Regions from separate parts of the Burkholderia sp. BCC1999 genome, predicted to be linked through region 2. Evidence: riboswitches for the same ligand, from Rfam matches in the RefSeq annotation. Region 2 holds a riboswitch; the other holds the start of a gene.
What was found. Region 2 has a riboswitch for manganese ahead of U5809_RS08405 (TMEM165/GDT1 family protein). Riboswitches for the same ligand answer to the same signal wherever they lie in the genome.
Positions count from the first base shown of each region.

Region 1: another riboswitch for manganese. It lies ahead of U5809_RS18330 (sodium:calcium antiporter); the one in region 2 lies ahead of U5809_RS08405 (TMEM165/GDT1 family protein).

Region 1 covers NZ_CAJPHP010000011.1:222,618-227,028, forward strand. Annotated here, with positions in the region: gene dmeF (CDF family Co(II)/Ni(II) efflux transporter DmeF) at 1-832, opposite strand, end outside; gene U5809_RS18325 (metal/formaldehyde-sensitive transcriptional repressor) at 845-1,120, opposite strand; yybP-ykoY riboswitch at 1,241-1,404, shown strand; gene U5809_RS18330 (sodium:calcium antiporter) at 1,490-2,500, shown strand; gene U5809_RS18335 (copper-binding protein) at 2,601-2,969, opposite strand; gene U5809_RS18340 (efflux RND transporter permease subunit) at 2,966-4,411, opposite strand, start outside.
Region 2 covers NZ_CAJPHP010000005.1:49,060-53,470, reverse strand. Annotated here, with positions in the region: gene pepN (aminopeptidase N) at 1-735, opposite strand, end outside; gene U5809_RS08410 (DUF4136 domain-containing protein) at 925-1,623, shown strand; gene U5809_RS08405 (TMEM165/GDT1 family protein) at 1,676-2,248, opposite strand; yybP-ykoY riboswitch at 2,327-2,464, opposite strand; gene guaD (guanine deaminase) at 2,606-3,925, opposite strand; gene U5809_RS08395 (hypothetical protein) at 3,922-4,263, opposite strand; gene U5809_RS08390 (adenosine deaminase) at 4,291-4,411, opposite strand, start outside.

The DNA of each region.
Region 1 (4,411 bases), on a different contig from region 2:
CCTCGATCGCATGACGTACGCGCGCCGCCAGCTTGCGATCGACGTTGACGTCGAGCAGGATGCCGCCCGTATCGCGCATCAGCCCGTACGACCAGTTCGCGATCACGAGCGCGCCGATAATGCCCGCGACGGGATCCATCCAGACCCAGCCGAACGCGCGGGCGAGCAGCAGGCCGACGATGGCCAGCACCGACACGGCCGCGTCGGCGATCACGTGAACGTAGGCCGACCGGATGTTGTGGTCGCGATGGGCCGCCGTTTGCGAACCGTGATCGTGATGCGCGTGATGGTCATCATCGTCGTGATCGTGATCGTGGTCGTGCCCATGATGATGACCGTGCCCATGGTCATGGCCATGCCCATGGTGATGGCCGCCGCTCAGCAGCCACACGCTGGCGAGGTTCACCGCGAGCCCCAGCACGGCAATCGGAATCGCTTCGCCGAAATGAATGGGAACGGGCGCAAGCAGACGCGCAATCGCCTCGTAGCCGATCAGGATCGCGATCATCGCCAGCACGATCGCGCTCGTGAAGCCGGCCAGGTCGCCCAGCTTGCCGGTGCCGAACACGAAGCGCGGATCGTCCGCATGCTTGCGCGCATAGGTATAGGCCAGCGCGGCGATCAGCATCGCGCCTGCGTGCGTCGACATGTGCAACCCGTCGGCGACGAGCGCGAGCGATCCGAACAGCGTGCCGCCGACGATCTCGGCCACCATCATCGCCGAGCACAGGCCGATGACCATCCACGTCTTCCGTTCGTTCTGCTCGTGCGCATCGCCGAGGAAGATATGGTCATGCCCCGCGCCGAACGCGTCATCCCGGAAAGCATTCATGCTCTGCCCCGATTACTTGAAATAGCTATGCACCACGTCGATCAGCTGCTCGGTCGCGCTGCCTTCGTGTGCGTCAGGTTCGTGCGCATCGACCAGATGCTCGCGAATGTGGTCTTCCAGCACGACGGCCAGCAACCCGTTCATTGCGCCGCGGCAACTCGTGATCAATTGCAGGACCTCGTTGCAGCCGCGCTCGTCCCCGAGCGCGCGCTCGATGGCCTCGACCTGGCCCTTGATTCGACGCACGCGGTTCAGCAACTTCTGTTTTTCACGGACGGTATGGCTCATCGACGACGGGCTCCTGAATAGGGAAGGGGAGTATATATCCGGAAGGCTTCCCCTATAGGGGAGAGGGGTATATTTTTTTGAAGTGAAGGCTTGTCGAAAGAAATCCGCTCGGCTAGACTGCCCTTCGTCTTTGGGGAGTAGCCTGCTTTCCGTCCCCGGAAAGCGAACGCGTCAACACACTCGGCCTGTGGCCGTGGCGCGTTCAGCCTGATCGGCCTGGCGAGACCATGGGCGCATCGCGTCGTTCCTGGTCGGACGTCGGCGGATGCGCCATGGTTCTTCAGCGTCCGACCACGGAGTCCCCATGTTCCCCGCCGTCTTGTCCCCGCGCTCCCCCGCCCGCCCTCCACGTGCCTGCGGAGGTGCCGCATGACCTTCATGCTCCTCGAACTGGCGTTCATGCTGATCGTCATCCTCATCGCGGCCGAGGTCTTCACCAATGCGCTCGAACATCTCGGCGAACGCCTGAAGATTTCCGAAGGCGTGACCGGTTCGCTGTTCGCGGCCGTCGGCACGGCGCTGCCCGAAACGATGGTGCCGCTGCTCGCCCTGGCCGGCGGCACGGCGAACCAGGCCGTGAACGAGGAAATCGGCGTCGGCGCGATTCTCGGCGCACCGCTGATGCTCGCGACGCTCACCACGTTCCTGATGACACTCGCCGTGATCCGCTCGCGCGGGCTGCGCGGCACGATCGCACCGGAACGCACGGGCTTCGTGCGCGACATGAACTACTTCCTCGCCGCGTTCTCGCTGGCCACCGCGGCGATGTTCGTCCCGCATCACAACTGGGCCGTGCGCGCGCTGCTCGCCGCAATGCTGGTCGGCATCTACGTGATGTACGTCGTGATGACGTTCCGCGCGTCGACCCGGCTCGTCGATGCCGGGCACGGCACCGAGGCGCCGCACACGATGTTCCTGTCGCGCGTGGGCCTGCCGACCAATCTTGCGACGATCGCGCTGCAGTTGCTGATCGGCCTCGCGCTGCTGATCGGCGGCGCGAAGGGCTTCATTCACGGCGTGGAAGGCGTGTCGCAGGTGCTCGGCATCTCGGCGCTGCTGCTGTCGCTGATCATCGTGCCGATCGCGACGGAACTGCCGGAGAAGGTCAACAGCGTGCTGTGGATCCGCCGCAAGAAGGACACGCTCGCGTTCGGCAACATCACCGGCGCGATGGTGTTCCAGGGTACGCTGCTGCCCGCGATCGGCATCATGCTGACGCCGTGGGAGCCGCGCCCCGAAGTGCTGACCGGCGTGATCATCACGCTCGCGGCGGCTGCATGGTTGCGCTTCAACGCGCGTACGCGCGGGCTCGCGATCTGGGCGTTGCTCGCGAACGGCGCGGGTTATGCAGGGTATCTGGTCCTGACGCTTGTGCGCTGACGTACTGACGCCAGGACCGGGCGCGCCGGCCGACGGACACGTCGGCGCGGCGCGCTTCAAGGTGCAGGATGCGGGCGACGGTTGCGCCCGCCCCGGACGATCAGGAACCCTTGACGAGCTTGACGATCGTCAGCGTGCCGTCGACCTTCTCGATCCGCACCTTCACCTTGTCGCCCGCATGCGCGTGCGCGAGCATCGCGGCGTCCTTCGCCTTGAACGCCATCGTCATCGCCGGCATCCCGACGTTGTCGAGGGCGCCGTGCTTCAGCGTGATCTTGCCGCTCGCGGCATCGACCTTCTTCACTTCGGCATCGGTCAGCGCGGCAGTCGAATCGGCCGCACCGTCCGACGACATCTTCATGCCGGACATGTCCATGCCCGACATCTCGCCGGCGGCAAACGCCGGTACGGCGGCAACGCCGAGCGCGACGACGGCGGTTGCGGTGGCGATCAATTGATTCATCTTCATCGTGATTCTCCGGTTGGGATGGATGGCACGTTCGTGCCGGAAGGAACTGCATCGGAATGCCGCGCCCGGCCCGCGCTTCGCGCACGACGGCGCTGAAGCAGGAGCCACGCGGCGGGAATGACGAACATCGACAGCAGCGGCGCCGTGACCATGCCGCCGACCATCGGCGCGGCGATACGCTGCATGACTTCGGAGCCGGCGCCGTGGCCGACCATGATCGGCACGAGCCCGGCGAGCACGACGGCGACCGTCATTGCCTTCGGCCGCACGCGCAGCACCGCGCCTTCGCGGATCGCGTCGAGCAGCACCGCATCGGTCAGCGGTTCACCGGCATCGAGCCGGCGCTGCAGCGCGCCCTTCAGGTACAGCAGCATCACGACGCCGAACTCGGCGGCCACGCCCGCGAGCGCGATGAAGCCGACCGACGTCGCGACCGACACCGCATGGCCGAGCGCCCACACGAGCCAGAAGCCGCCGACCAGCGCGAACGGCACCGTCGACATCAGCAGCAGCGCGTCGGCCGCCGAGTCGAACGTGAGGAACAGCAGCACGAAGATCACGACGAGCGTGACGGGCACGACGGTGCGCAACGTCGCCGCCGCGCGTTCGAGATACTCGAACTGCCCCGACCACGCGATCGAATAGCCGGGCGGCAACGCGACCTGTTGCGCGACGGCCTGCTGCATGGCACGGACCGCCGTGCTCAGGTCGACGCCGCGGAGATCGACGTACACATAGCCGGACAGCCGCGCGTTCTCGCTGCGAATCATCGGCGGCCCGTCGGCGATGTCGATGCGCGCGACGTCGCCGAGGCGGATCTGCGCGCCGCGCGCGGTGACAACCGGCAGTTGCCGCAGGTTCTCGAGCGAATCGCGGATCTCGCGCGGATAGCGGATGTTGATCGGAAAGCGCTCGCGCCCCGCGATCACTTCACCGACATCGTCGCCGCCGACCGCCGACGACACGACCGACTGGATATCGGCCACCGACAGCCCGTAGCGCGCGGCGGCGAGCCGGTCGATGTCGACGTCGATGTAGCGGCCGCCGTTCAGCCGCTCCGCGAGCGCGGAGGTGACACCCGGCACGGGCTTCACCGCGGCCTCGACCTGCTTCGCGATCGCGTCGATGCCGGCCAGGTCAGGCCCGGAAATCTTCACGCCGACCGGCGTCTTGATCCCGGTGGATAGCATGTCGAGCCGGTTGCGGATCGGCGGCACCCACACGTTCGACAGACCTGGCACCTTCACCGTCCGGTCGAGTTCGTCGACGAGCTTCTCCGGCGTCATGCCGGGCCGCCACGCGCTGCGCGGCTTGAAGCGAATCGTCGTCTCGAACATCTCGAGCGGCGCGGGATCGGTCGCGGTATCGGCGCGACCCGATTTGCCGAACACCGTGTCGACCTCGGGCACGGTCTTGATCAGCCGGTCGGTCTGCTGCAGCAG
Region 2 (4,411 bases):
GAAGCGCTTTTCATCCCAGCGGATCGAATGGATCAGCGAATCCATCGCGTGACGCGTCTTGTCGAGGTCGGCCGGTTCGACCCACACCTGCAGCAGCTTTTCCTTGCCCGAGCCGCTCGTGATCTTCTCCTCGATCGCGACGAGCTTGCCGGCGACCAGTGCGAACAGGTAGCTCGGCTTGCGGAACGGGTCTTCCCACTTCGCGAAGTGGCGGCCGTCGGGCAGGTCGCCCGAATCGACGAGGTTGCCGTTCGACAGCAACACCGGGTACGCGGCCTTGTCGGCGCGCAGCGTGACGATGTACGACGCCATCACGTCGGGGCGGTCGAGGAAGTAGGTGATGCGGCGAAAGCCTTCGGCTTCGCACTGCGTGAAGAAGTTGCCGCTCGACACGTAGAGGCCAGACAGCGTCGTATTCTGGTCGGGTGCGCATGCGCTTTCGAGCGTCAGCTCGAACGCATCGGGCACGTTCTCGACCGTCAGCCCGTGCTCGTGCGCGCGCACGGCGCCATGCGGAGCGCCGTCCAGCCATGCGCCGACGAATTCGAGCGCTTCGCCCATCAGCTCCAGGTGCGGCGCGGGCGCGGCATCCGGATTGCGGCGCACGCGCATCGTATTCCTGACGATCGTGCGGGCCGGCGCGAGATCGAATTCGAGCGCGACGGAATCGATGAGGAAGGCCGGCGGCGTGTAGTCGGCGCGGCGGATCACGGTGGAGGAGGCGTTGTCGGACATGGTCGTCGAGATCGGTGGAGTGGGGGGGGCGGGCCCGTCACGCGGGCCAGGCGAACCGGGCCATTGTACAAAGGCTTGCGGCTGCGTGCCGGGCGAACTTTTTACCGCTTCCGGCAGTCCGCGTATTATCGGCATCCCGTTACGGTTCGCGCGGTGCGACGAACGGGTGACGGATCGACGAGGATCAACATGAAACGCGATTGGATTTTTCGCGGTGCGGGCTGGGCGGCGGCGCTGTGCGTGGCGCTGCTGACGGGCTGCACCAGCTATGTGACGACCCAGGTCACGGCCTTCTCCGACTGGAGCGGCAGCGACGCGACACGCACCTATGCGTTCACGCGCACCGATGCGCAGAAGAACAGCATCGAGCAGTCGACCTACGAGCCGATCGTCGCGAACGAGCTGTCCGCGTATGCGTTCCGGCAGGTGCCGCCGGCGCAGGCGCGCTATCTCGTCGGGCTGACCTATGCGGTCGGCAGCGATCTCGTGACGGTGCCGCAGCCGGTCTACTACGACCCGTGGTTCGCGCCGGGGCCGTACTGGCGGCGCGGGCCGTGGGGCCCGTGGGGTCCCTGGGGGCCGATGCCGGCCGGCTATGTCGCGCAGACGTACCAGGTGTTCGACTACACGCTCGGTATCCGCATCACCGAGCGGGCGACGGGCAAGGAGGTGTACAACGTGTCCGCGCGCACGACCGGCGACAACGGCACGCTGCTGTACGCGATGCCGTTCCTCGCGCGTAGCGCGCTCGCCGATTTCCCGCTGTCGAACGGCGCGGTCCGCTCGGTCCGGCTGCCGGTCGACAAGCGCGGCGGGCCGGCGGCGCCGGCCGCCAACGAACGCGCGGTGCCGGTTGCACCGGCCTCGGGCGTGGCCGTCGCGAAATAACGCGGTATTCATTTCGGCGCGGCCGTCCGGCCGCGCCGGCCATCCCTTTCCGTCAGACCCCGATACCCAGCAGCGCCAGCGCGCCGAGCACGACGAACAGCACGGCTGCGATCCCGTGCACGAGCTTGGTCGGCAGGCGGTGCGCGAAGCGGTCGCCGAGCAGGATCGCCGGCACGTTCGCGAGCATCATCCCGAACGTCGTGCCGGCCACCACGCCGATGTAGTCCTGGAAGCGCGCAGCCAGCGCGACGGTCGCGATCTGTGTCTTGTCGCCCATTTCCGCGAGGAAGAACGCGACGAGCGTCGCGCCGAACACGCCGAGCCGCGAACGGTTGGCGTTGGCTTCGTCGGCGTCGAGCTTGTCCGGCACGAGAATCCACAACCCCATCGCGATGAACGAGAACGCGAGCGCCCAGCGCATGATCGACGGCGTGACGAGCGCGCCGAGCCATTCGCCGAGTGCGCCGGCGAAACCGTGGTTCACGAGTGTCGCGACGAGCACACCGAGAATGATCGGCACCGGCTTGCGATAGCGCGCGGCCAGGACGAGGGAAAGCAATTGGGTCTTGTCGCCGATTTCAGCGAGGGCGACGGCGCCGGTGGAGATCAGGAAGGCTTGGGACACGGATGGGGTTCCACGGGCCGGTGTTGTGCGTGCGAGCGACGATCCACGGCGCGCCGGGCCCTGATGCGGCGCACTGTGAACCATCGGTCTCGCCAGGCCTAGGTGGCTGCGTCCGCCATGGCCGTACGGCCAAGTCTGTTGACGGACGCCTCCGTCACGATGCGCGCCGGGGGCGCGGGACATCGAGCGGAGCGGCTACTCCCCAATGAGCGGCGAATTCTAGCACGGCGCATTGCGTGCTGGAAGGCGGTCGGGCAGGGTGTCGGGGCCCGATCCGCGTCCGGCTGCCCGGCAGGCGCGGCGGCGAATGTGCCGCGCCGGCCGGGACAGCGTTCCGGCGGGCCGTTACCGTTACCGTTACGCGGCGGCCGGGCGGCGCGCGGCGCCGCGCTCGTGGACGAGCTCGCCGGCCGCGTAGGTGCGGTACACCGCGCGGTCGTCGCCGAGCAGTGCGAACGCGAACAGCAGTTCCTCGAGCGAATCCGCGCGCTTCGTGCGCCGCGCCAGCAGCGGCGTGGCCTGCGGGTCGAGCACGACGAAGTCGGCCTCGGTGCGCGGCTTGAGCGTGCCGACCGTGTCGGCGAGGTCGAGCGCCTGCGCGGCGCCGGCCGTCGCGAGCCAGAACATCCGCGTCGCGGTCAGGTGGTGGCCCGACAGCCGCGCGACCTTGTGCGCCTCGTTCATCGTCTGCAGCATCGAGAACGACGTGCCGCCGCCGACGTCGGTCGCGAGCGTGACGGGCACGTCGTGTTCGCCGGCCTTGTCGAAGTCGAACAGCCCGCTGCCGAGGAAGAAGTTGGACGTCGGGCAGTGCGCGACGACGGTGCGCGTCTCGGCCATCCGGCGGCGGTCCTCGTCGTCGAGGTGGATGCAGTGGCCGTACACCGCGCGCGGACGCAGCAGACCGTAGCGGTCATAGATGTCGAGATAGCTGCGATGGCCCGGGAACAGCTCGGCCACCCATTTCACTTCGTCGACGTTTTCCGCGACGTGGCTCTGCACGAACACGTCCGGATGGCGGCGCGCGAGTTCGCCGCACGCTTCGAGCTGGGCCTCGGTCGACGTCGGTGCGAAGCGCGGCGTGAGCGCGTACATCTGGCGGCCCTTGCCATGCCAGCGGTCGATCAGCTCGGCGCTGTCGTCATAACCCGATTGCGCGGTGTCGCGCAGGAACTCGGGGCAGTTGCGGTCCATCAGCACCTTGCCCGCGATCATCCGCAGGTCGCGCGCGTCGCTCGCCGCGAACAGGGCATCGGCCGACTGCTTGTGCACCGTGCAGTAGACGAGCGCGCTCGTCGTGCCGCACGCAAGCAGTTCGTCGACGAAGAAATCGGCGACTTCGCGTGCATGCTCGGGGTCGCCGAACTGGCGCTCGGTCGGGAACGTGTACTTGTCGAGCCACGGCAGCAGGCCCGGCGCCGGCGACGCGATCATGTCCGTCTGCGGATAGTGGATGTGCGTGTCGATGAAGCCGGGCACGATCAGCTTGTCGCTCAGGTCGTGGACGACCGCGTCGCGCGCGAGCGTCGCCGCGAGCTGTGCATACGGGCCGGCCGCGACGACCTTGCCGTCAGCGACGATCAGGAGGCCGTCGGTCTCGTGGTTCGCGGCCTGGCTCGATTGCGCCGGGTCGCCGTTGAAGGTCAGCAGCTGGGAACGGAAAGCGGTTTGCGTCATGACGAATGGTCCTGCATCAAGGTAAGGCGAACAGAAGAAAGCGATCGACGCCGCACGGGGGCGGGACGGTGCTTCGCGAGCGGTTGCGGCACGCTGCGTGCGGCACGACCGAAGGCGAGTGCGCGGGCGAACGTGGCGGCCGAAGCCGCCAGCCAGTGGTTGCCGGCTAACCTCGCAGCCGTTGCGCTCGTGACCGATGCGGCGGCGAACGGAACGGCACACCGCGACGGCAGGCACGAGCGGGCGACGACGAACCGTGCCGTCGCCACGCGCGCACGCCCGCGACCGGCCCGGCGCAAGGCCGAACCGGTGGTCGCGAAGCGGATGCCGTGTCTCATCTGTCTAGCGTTCCTCGATGCGGGCCGTCACGCGGCCTGCCAGTACGCGTCGAGGCGCGCGTACAGTGCGTCGCGCTGCGCCGGTTCGATGAACGACGCTTCGAAGCCGTTGCGGATCACCGCATGGACTTCGGCATCCGTGAGCTGC